Regions from separate parts of the Shinella sp. genome, predicted to be linked through region 2. Evidence: predicted binding sites of a transcription regulator. Region 2 holds the regulator's gene; each other region holds the start of a gene.
What was found. The regulator PhoB, encoded in region 2, activates phosphate uptake and scavenging genes when phosphate is short. The targets are predictions, from matches to a motif close to TGTCATNNANCTGTCAT.
Positions count from the first base shown of each region.

Region 1 (3,276 bases), on a different contig from region 2:
GGCACCAGCGGGAATGTCTCCTTGCCATCGACCATCACGGCCGCGGCCGGATCACCGCCGAACCACTGCATCGCCCATTCGAGGACGCCGATGGAGACGAAGAACAGCGGCACGGTGATGCACACACCGATGATGTTGAAGGAGATATGGGCGTAGGCGGCACGTTTGGCATTCTTGGAAAGGTTGAGCGAGGCCATCCACGAGGTGATGGTCGTACCGAGGTCGGCGCCGAGCGAGAAGGCGACAGCCGTCGTCCAGTCGAGAATGCCGGCGGCGCCGAGGCCCATGACGATACCGATCGTCGCCGAGGACGAGTGGATCATCGCGGTGACGCCGGCGGCGATCAGCACGCACTTGATCAGGTTGAAGTAGGAGTCAGCCTTCAGCGTCTGGAGCAATTCCATGACTTCCGGCAGATTGCGCAGCGGACGCAGGCCGCCCGTCATCAGGTTGAGGCCGTAGAAGATCAGCGCGAAGCCCATGCAGGCGAGTGCGATGTTGCGCACCTTCTCGCTCTTGGCGAAGCAATAGATGAGCGCGAAGATACCGCCAAGAATGAGGCCGAGCGGCCCGAGCGGCAAGGCGATAAGACCATTGCCGAGCGTCGTGCCGATATTGGCGCCCATGATGACGCTGATGGCTGGTCTGAGACCAACCACGCCGGCATTGACGAGACCGACCACCATGACGGTCATCGCCGTCGAGGACTGGATGACGCCCGTGATGAAGGTGCCGGCGAGCACACCCTTGACCGGCGTGCCGGCGGCTCTGGCGAGGAACGCGCGCATCTTGTTGACGGAGAGGGCCTGGATGCCGTTGGCCATGAATTCGAGGCCGAGCATGAAGATGCCCAGGCCGCCGATGACCGGCACGAGGACGTCCTTGAAGATATTTATTTCCATGGGAAAACTCGTTTCTATTGGAGCAAATGCAGCGTTCTGGCGCCTAGTTGTTCGCGAAGCCCAGATTCGCGGTCCAGTACGCTTCGATCTTGCCGGCGAGCGCCGGCGACACGGGGATGTAGCCAAGCGCACTCGCCTCATCGCCGCCACGGCTGAAGGCGACGCGGAAGAGATCGAGCACGCGGTTGATACGCCCTTCACCGCGGTCCTTCGGCACGACCGCATAGGTGACGACCGTCATCGGATAGGCCTTTTCACCCGCAACTTCGGCGGCATCGGCGGCAGAACCCGTCGTGCCGTCCCAGGTGGCCGTCTCCAGGCCCGCCTGGAAGGCCTCCGGGCTCGGCCGGATGAAGGTGCCGGCCTGGTTTTGCAGCGAAACAAAGGGCAGGCCGAGGCGCACGACCTGGCCATATTCGAGATAGGAAATGCTGTTCTTGGTCTTGGTCGCCAGGCTCGCGAGCCCGCCGGTACCCTTCTCGCCCTTGCCGAGCGGCCACTCGATCAGCGTGCCGGCGCCCGGCTTTTGCGCCCATTCCGGGCTGCTTTTGGAGAGGAACCCCGTGAAGGCCAGGGTCGAGCCTGATCCGTCCTCACGATGCAAAACCTCGATTGCCGCGTCCGGCAGGGCCAGATCCGGGTTCAACGCCTTGATGGAAGGGTCGGACCATTTGGTGACCTTGCCGAGATAGATATCAGCAATCACGGGGCCGGACAGACGAAGCGCCCCGGCACCTATGCCATCGACATTGGCGACGACAACGATGCCACCCATGACGACGGGGAACTGGAGGAGGTCGCGCGCCTTCAGTTCATCGGCCGGCAGCGGGGCATCGGTTGCGGCAAAATCCGTCTCGATCTGACCGAGGCGCATCACGCCGGCGAGCGAGCCGACCGGCTCATAGTCGACGCGCCAGTCCGGCGACGTGAAGTCGCCGCCATCCGTGCGCATCGTCTCGTAATCATGCGACCAGAGCTGGATGATCGGCGCGGCAAAGGTCGATCCGGCACCACGAATGGGCTCCGCATGGACGCTCGCGGCGGAAAAAATTACAGCGCCAAGCACCAGCGCAAACCTGCTCCACACATTGCGGGCAAGGGGTTGGAATGCATTCATCATGAATCTCCCCTCGTCAATGCGCACTTTCAGACAACGGGAAGCCGCCCCGACAGTCATCACCGACTGCCAGGCATGAAAATGCGCATGACCATAAGACGTAAATTAGCAAACTGCGTTTTCAGCCATTCTTTACTATTAAGTTTGCTTGACGGGCACATGACAATATTGGCGGCATCGCCACAATCGCTCCGAGACGACTGTCATCTGCGTGAAATGTCGGCGTGCTCCAAACCACGCCACGCGCCACGTCCGATGGAGATCCCGATGAACGACGCATCCCAGCCGAAAACCCTCAGCAACCGAACGGCCATCGTCACCGGCTCGACCAGCGGCATTGGCCTTGCCATCGCCCGCCGTTTCGCCGCTGCGGGGGCGAACATCGTCATCAACGGGCTGGGTGATGCGGTCGCAATCGAGGCAGAGCGCGCCGGCATCGAGGCGGATTATGGCGTGCGCTGCCTGTATTCGCCGGCCAACATGCTTTCCGGCAGCGAAATCGGCGAGATGGTGAAGCTCGCGCTCGACACATTTGGAGGCTGCGACATCCTCGTCAACAATGCGGGCATCCAGCATGTCGCGCCGATCGAGGAGTTTCCGGACGAGAAATGGCAGGCGATCATCCAGATCAACCTCGTCGCCGCTTTCCATACCATCAAGGCTGCACTGCCGGCGATGAAAGACCATGGCTTCGGCCGTATCATCAATGTCGCCTCTGCCCACGCGCTCGTCGCCTCGCCGTACAAATCCGCCTATGTGGCGGCCAAGCACGGCATTGCCGGCCTGACAAAAACCGTCGCGCTGGAAGCCGCCACCAATGGCGTCACGGTCAACGCCATTTGCCCCGGCTATGTCTGGACGCCGCTCGTCGAAAAACAGATCCCCGACACGATGGCCGCACGCGGGCTTACCAAGGAGCAGGTCATCCATGACGTGCTGCTCGAGGCACAGCCGACGAAGCAGTTCGTGACGGTCGAGCAGGTCGCCGGCCTCGCCCTCTACCTCGCCAGCGAGGAGGCGGCCTCGATGACCGGTGCGATCCTTTCGCTCGACGGAGGCTGGACGGCGCACTGATCGCCGCCACCCTATTTTTCTCCTGTAGGAATCAATGACATGAAGGCCACCGACGTCCGCAACGCCTACGCCATGCCGCTGACGAACCCCGCCTATCCGCCGGGTCCCTACCGCTTCATCGATCGGGAATATGTCATCATCAGCTACCGGACGGATCCCGATGCGCTGCGCGCCGTCGTGCCG
Region 1 is NZ_JBQVPI010000004.1:281,597-284,872, forward strand. Features, by position in the region: gene ACT6VE_RS10190 (Na/Pi cotransporter family protein) at 1-902, opposite strand, end outside; gene pstS (phosphate ABC transporter substrate-binding protein PstS) at 946-2,022, opposite strand; gene ACT6VE_RS10200 (3-hydroxybutyrate dehydrogenase) at 2,287-3,093, shown strand; gene ACT6VE_RS10205 (acetoacetate decarboxylase) at 3,133-3,276, shown strand, end outside.
Region 1: the regulator PhoB is predicted to act here: its motif matches at 2,168-2,184, upstream of pstS (phosphate ABC transporter substrate-binding protein PstS).

Region 2 (3,276 bases):
ATGCTGCACTATCGGCATTTCCCCCTGCAATGTCAATGAAATGCGCGTCTGAAATGCCGCTGAACCTACCGCAACGTGAGGATTCACGATACGCGCGCAAGGTGTCGCTCTTGAGTCACACCAGGGCAGCAAGTTGGGGAAAACTACGAAATCGATTCGCACCGATTCCCGCGACTCTTGTCACAGAGTCCCCCGAACTCTAGGTTAAAGACCAATTACTAGACTGCATGCGGCGGAACTAGTCACCAAAAGAGTTAGGGCGTTCAAATTCCGGACCTGTCCGGAACGCGATGAGGGATTCCCACATTGCGAACGTCGAACGGAGACGAGAAGATGAACTGGACAGACGAGCGGGTCGAGAAACTCACGAAGCTCTGGAGCGAAGGCCTGAGCGCGAGCCAGATCGCTGCGCAGCTCGGCGGCGTCAGCCGCAACGCTGTCATCGGCAAAGTGCACCGGCTGAATTTGCCGGGCCGTGCGAAAGCCGGCGGCACACCAAGCGCCACCCGTCCGAAGCGCCCCGTCGTTGCAGCGCCGCGGCCGTCGAACTTCGCGGCCCGTCCGGTCCCCGCTCGCGTAGCAACGCGCCCGGCCGGCATGATCATCGCCAAGGAAGATATCGACGCCGGTTTCGACGCGCAGATCGAGCAGCTTCCGGTTCCCGCCAACGGCAACAAGACGGTTGTGCCGATGTCGCGGAAGCTGGAACTGACCGAGCTGACCGAGCGCACCTGCAAATGGCCGATCGGCGACCCGCTGAACGACGACTTCCACTTCTGCGGCAATGAGTCCCCGGACAACTCGCCCTACTGCACCTACCACCAGCGCCTCGCCTACCAGCCTTCGGCTGAACGGCGCCGGATGCGCTAGCCGAAACGAAAAGCTGAATGCGATGAGGGCCCGGAAGGGCCCTTTCTTTTGTGCTGACGAAGGGCGCGTACGGCCCCCAAAAACGCAAACAGGCCCCGAAAGGCCCATTTCCGTCCTTGGGAGGAAACGTTTTTCTCAGGTTTCCAGCGAGTAGCCGGCGCCGCGGACCGTGCGGATGACGTCCTGCATGTTGGCGAAATTGAGCGCCTTGCGCAGGCGCCCGACATGCACGTCGACGGTGCGTTCGTCGACATAGATGTCATGGCCCCAGACGCCATCGAGAAGCTGCGAGCGCGAGAAGACGCGGCCGGGCGAGGTCATCAGGAACTCCAGCAGGCGGAACTCCGTCGGGCCGAGGCGGACTTCGCGAGTGCGCCGGTGCACGCGGTGCGTCTCGCGGTCGAGTTCGATATCGCCGCAGCGCAGCACCGTCGAGACGACCTCGGGCTTTGCGCGGCGCAACATGGCGCGAACGCGGGCGACAAGCTCCGGCGTCGAGAACGGCTTGACGACATAGTCGTCGGCGCCGGTCGCGAGCCCACGTACGCGCTCGCTCTCCTCGCCGCGTGCCGTCAGCATGATGATCGGCAGGCGCTCGGTTTCGGGGCGCTGGCGCAGCCGCCGGCACAGCTCGATGCCCGAAACGCCCGGCAGCATCCAATCGAGGATGAGAAGGTCCGGCAGTCGCTCCTGCAGGCGCATCTCGGCCTCGTCACCGTTCAGGATCGTATCGACCTCAAAACCTTCGGCCTCGAGATTGTAGCGCAGGAGGACGCTGAGCGCTTCCTCGTCTTCGACGACGGCAATTCTGGGCACCATGGAGGTGAAACTCCTTACTCGGAGGCGTCGGTAACGTCGGCAGTGACAACCGACGTCGTGGTGTCGTCCTTCGGGCGCTCACCCTCGGGCTGCGAGCCGGTCGCCATATAGTAGATGGTTTCCGCAATGTTGGTCGCGTGGTCGCCAATGCGCTCGATGTTCTTGGCGCAGAACAGCAGATGCGTGCAGGGCGTGATGTTGCGCGGATCTTCCATCATGTAGGTCAGGAGTTCGCGGAACAGCGATGTGTAGATCGCGTCGATCTCGTCGTCGCGCTCGCGGATGGCCTTGGCCTTCTCGATCGAGCGGGTCGCGTAGACGTCGAGGACTTCTTTCAGCTGCATCAGCGCGAGTTCCGCGAGATGCTCGAGACCACGGGTGAGCTTGCGCGGCATGCCCGAGCTCTGCACGGCGATAACGCGCTTGGCGGTGTTCTTGCCAAGGTCGCCGACGCGCTCCAGTTCGGCCGCGATGCGGATGGCGCCCATGATTTCGCGCAGATCCGCCGCCATCGGCTGGCGCTTGGCGATCGTGACGATCGCCTTCTCGTTGATCTGGCGCTCGGCAGTGTCGAGGATGACGTCCTCGGAAATGACCTTCTGCGCCAGGGCGCCATCGGTGGCAACCAGGGCCCGGACGGCATCCGCCACCATCTGCTCGGCCGTGCCGCCCATCTCGGAGATGCGGCGGGAGAGGTATTTCAGTTCTTCGTCGTAAATCGAGACGATATGGGTCGATGACATGGTTCTGTCCTTAATGCGCTCGGGTTCTTCGTTTGACGCAATTCCGAACGCAAAACCGTTTCACACTTTTGCTGGAATTGCTTGGGTACTTGGCGACGCCGGAGGCGTCAGCCGAAGCGGCCCATGATGTAGTCCTGCGTGCGCTGGTCGTCCGGGTTGGTGAACATCTTGTCGGTGTCGTTCTCCTCGACGAGATTGCCGAGGTGGAACATGGCGGTGCGCTGCGAGACGCGGGCCGCCTGCTGCATCGAGTGCGTCACGATAACGATCGTGAAGTTGGCGCGCAGCTCATGGATCAGTTCCTCGACCTTGGCGGTCGCGATCGGGTCGAGCGCCGAGCACGGCTCATCCATCAGGATGACTTCCGGGCTGACGGCGACGGCACGCGCGATGCACAGGCGCTGCTGCTGGCCGCCGGAGAGGCCGGTTCCGCCCTCCTGCAGGCGATCCTTCACCTCGTTCCACAGGCCGGCCTTCTGCAGGCTCTTTTCGACGATGGCATCCATGTCCGGCTTCGTCTTGGCGAGGCCGTGGATGCGCGGGCCGTAGGCGACATTTTCGTAGATCGACTTCGGGAAGGGGTTCGGCTTCTGGAACACCATGCCGACGCGGGCGCGCAGTTCCACGACGTCGATGTTCGGGTCGTAGATGTCGTCCGTATCAAGCGTGATGCGGCCGGTGACGCGGCAGCCTTCGATCGTGTCGTTCATGCGGTTCAGCGTGCGCAGGAACGTCGACTTGCCACAGCCCGACGGGCCGATGAGCGCAGTCACTGTGTTTTCACGAACGTTCAGGTTGACGTCGTATAGGGCGCGCTTGTCGCTGTAATAGACCGAAACGTCCT
Region 2 is NZ_JBQVPI010000009.1:186,981-190,256, reverse strand. Features, by position in the region: gene ACT6VE_RS18435 (GcrA family cell cycle regulator) at 334-870, shown strand; gene phoB (phosphate regulon transcriptional regulator PhoB) at 1,006-1,689, opposite strand; gene phoU (phosphate signaling complex protein PhoU) at 1,704-2,432, opposite strand; gene pstB (phosphate ABC transporter ATP-binding protein PstB) at 2,540-3,276, opposite strand, start outside.

Region 3 (3,276 bases), on a different contig from region 2:
CGCGATGATCGCGATATTGCGGATAGACATGGTGTAATCTCTGAGGTTCGGGGCGCGCAGGGTATAAGGGCGCCGTCTTCAATGGTCGGGCTCTTACATGTTTTTCCGCAAATGCGAAAGGGGCGGGATGCAACTCTGTTGCCCGATCAGCGCGCAGCTTGCTCTCATGATGAACGCACCGGCGGCAAGGTGATGCGCCAAAGCTCCTGATCCTCCCGGTCCATCAGCCGCACGGTCATCTCCTCGCTCGACCCGTTGATATCGACGAGACCAAAGAATTGCAGGCCGGCGGACGGCGGCAGATTGCTATCGACCCCGCCTTTCGACGACTTGATGAAACGGACGTCCGGGCCGAAGGTCATGTCGAGCGGCTTTGGTCCATAGGTTCCGGAATGCAGCGGCCCGGAGACGAATTCCCAGAACGGATTGAACTCCTGGAATTTTGCGCGCGACGGATCGTAGTGGTGCGCGGCCGTGTAGTGCACATCCGCCGTCAGCCACACGACATTGTGGATCGCATTGTCGCGCATGAAGGAAAGCAGGTCGGCGATCTCGCGCTCACGCGCCGCCGGCGGGCCGTTGAGACCGTCCGCAACCCCCTCATATCCAAGGCTATTGGCGTAATCGTCCCAGATGACGAGGCCGAGCGGCATGTCGCAGGCAATGACCTTCCAGACAGCCTGCGAGGCCGCAAGCTCGCGGCGCAGCCAGTCCGCCTGCCGCCAGCCGAACAGGCCGTTCTCCGTGCCGCCCCGGTTGGGGCTGCGATAGGAGCGCAGGTCGACGAAGAACACGTCGAGCAGCGGCCCATAGGCGACCTTGCGGAAGATGCGGCCGGGCTCGGTGGGAAAATAGCGGATCGGCGTCATTTCGTGGAAGGCGCGCCGCGCACGCTCTTCATAGACGCCGATATCCTTGTCCGGATAGCGCCGGTCGCCGGTCAGGTCGCTCGATTCCGACCAATTGTTCAAAACCTCGTGGTCGTCCCACTGGAAGAAGGTCGGGCATTGGGTGTTGAAAGACAGCAGGTGGCCATCGAGCAGATTATATTTCCACTGGCCGCGAAATTCTTCCAGCGTGCGCGCCACGCTGCGTTTTTCGTCGGTCACGATGCGGTTCTTCCAAACGCCCCCGTCGCGCAGCGGAATTTCGTCCGGGATCGGCCCGTCCGCGTAAACGGTATCGCCGGAATGGATGAAGAAATCCGGCTCGTGGCGCAGCATGGTCGAATAGGTCTTCATGCCGACATCGTCGATGCCCCAGCCTTGGCCTGCCGTATCCCCCGACCAGACGAAACGCACCGAGCGCTTGCGCATCGGCGCCGTGCGGAAACGCCCGACGACCGGCTCGGAGATCAGATGGCTGGAATAGGGATCGCTCGCGGTGAAGCGATAGAAAATGTCCTGGTCCGGCAGCAGGCCCTGCAGCATCGCCTTGATGGTATTGTCCGATCCCATCGTCGCTTTCTGCAACGGCAGGCGTGCCGCATCGAGAAAACTCTCGGTGGTCGAATATTCAAGCGTCACTTCCGCCGGCCGATCGACCCGCGCCCAGACCATACCGGACGAACAATCGACATCACCAGACTGCACGCCGTGGGAAAAGACCGGACTGCCATGCCGTCGCGCGTAGTAAGGCACTGCCAGCGCCGAGGACGTCGCAAGCGCGCCGGCCCCTGCGGTCAGAAGGAAAGAACGCCGCGTCAGCGTCTCCGGAACAATCGCCATGCCACCTCCGGCCTGACCCGCGAATCGAAACGCCAGGCGGGCAGACCATGAGTCCCGGCCATGTCAGTCCGGTAACGGGACGATGACGATTCACCGAAAGTTCAGTGACGGCACGATGACGGCGGCGGGTCTCCTCATGCCGCGCCCCTCATCCGGCCCTATCGGGCCACCTTCTCCCCGAGGGGCGAAGGGAAACGAGGCGCCGCAGTTGACCCCCTTCTCCCCAGCGGGGAGAAGGTGCCGGCAGGCGGAAGAGGGGGCCGCCTGAGCGATGGGTCGCCCCTAAGCCGCCAACCCCTTCTTCTCCAGCATCGCCTCCGGGCTCGGCAGCTTGCCGCGGAAGGCCTTGTAGGCGTCTTCCGGGTCGACGGAGCCGCCGACGGCGTAGATATAGGTCTTCAGCCGCTCGGCCATGGCCGGGTTGAAGGCATCGCCGGTTTCCGTGAAGGCGGCGAAGGCATCGGCGTCCAGCACTTCCGACCACATGTAGGAATAGTAGCCGGCCGAATAGCCGTCGCCGGAGAAGACATGCTGGAAGTGCGGCGTGGCATGGCGCATGACGATGGACGTCGGCAGGCCGATCTTTTCCAGCACCTCAGCCTGCACCGCCATCGGATCCTCGACGGCGCCGCGCGTGTGGAAGGCCATGTCGACCAGCGCCGAGGAGGTGAACTCCACCGTCGCGAAGCCGGAATTGAAGGTGCGGGCGGCAAGCACCTTGTCGAGCAGCGCTGCCGGCATCGCTTCGCCGGTCTGGTAGTGCACGGCGTAGCGCGTCAAGATTTCCGGTACCGTCAGCCAATGCTCATAGAGCTGCGAGGGCAGTTCGACGAAATCACGCGAAACGCCGGTGCCCGACACCGACGGATAGGTGACGTCCGACAGCATGCCGTGCAACGCATGGCCGAATTCGTGGAACAGCGTGCGGGCATCGTCGATCGACAGCAGCGCCGGCTTGCCCTCGGCGGGTTTGGCGAAGTTGCAGATATTGTAGACGATCGGAATTTCGCCGATCGAACCGCTCGCAAGCGGCAGCCGGTGCTGGCTCTGGTAGGAGCTCATCCAGGCGCCCGAGCGCTTGGAGGACCGGGCGAAGTAATCGCCGAGGAACATGGCCACAAGCTTGTCCTCACGGTCACGGATCTCGAACACGCGCACGTCAGGATGATAGACCGGCACATCCTTCTTCTCGATCGCCCGGATGCCGAACAGCCGCTCGGCAACGTCGAAGCAGGCGTCGATGATCTTTTCGAGCTGGAGATAGGGTTTCAGCTCGGCCTCGGAGAAGTTGAACTTTTTCGCCCGCAGCTTTTCCGCATAGTAGCGCCAGTCCCATGGCATGACCGCGTGGTTGCGGCCTTCGTCGGCGACGAGCACGGCCAAATCCGCCTCCTCTTCCCGCGCCCGCGCCACGGCCTTTTCCCAGACCTGCATCAGGAGCCCGTTCACCGCGTCGGGCGTCTTCGCCATGGTGTTGTCGAGCTTCAGCGCAGCAAAGTTCTCGTAGCCGAGCAGGCCCGCCTTTTCCGCGCGCAGCGCCAGCGTGTCC
Region 3 is NZ_JBQVPI010000007.1:165,650-168,925, reverse strand. Features, by position in the region: gene typA (translational GTPase TypA) at 1-30, opposite strand, end outside; gene ACT6VE_RS15310 (alkaline phosphatase D family protein) at 165-1,727, opposite strand; gene ACT6VE_RS15305 (M3 family metallopeptidase) at 2,010-3,276, opposite strand, start outside.
Region 3: the regulator PhoB is predicted to act here: its motif matches at 1,832-1,848, upstream of ACT6VE_RS15310 (alkaline phosphatase D family protein).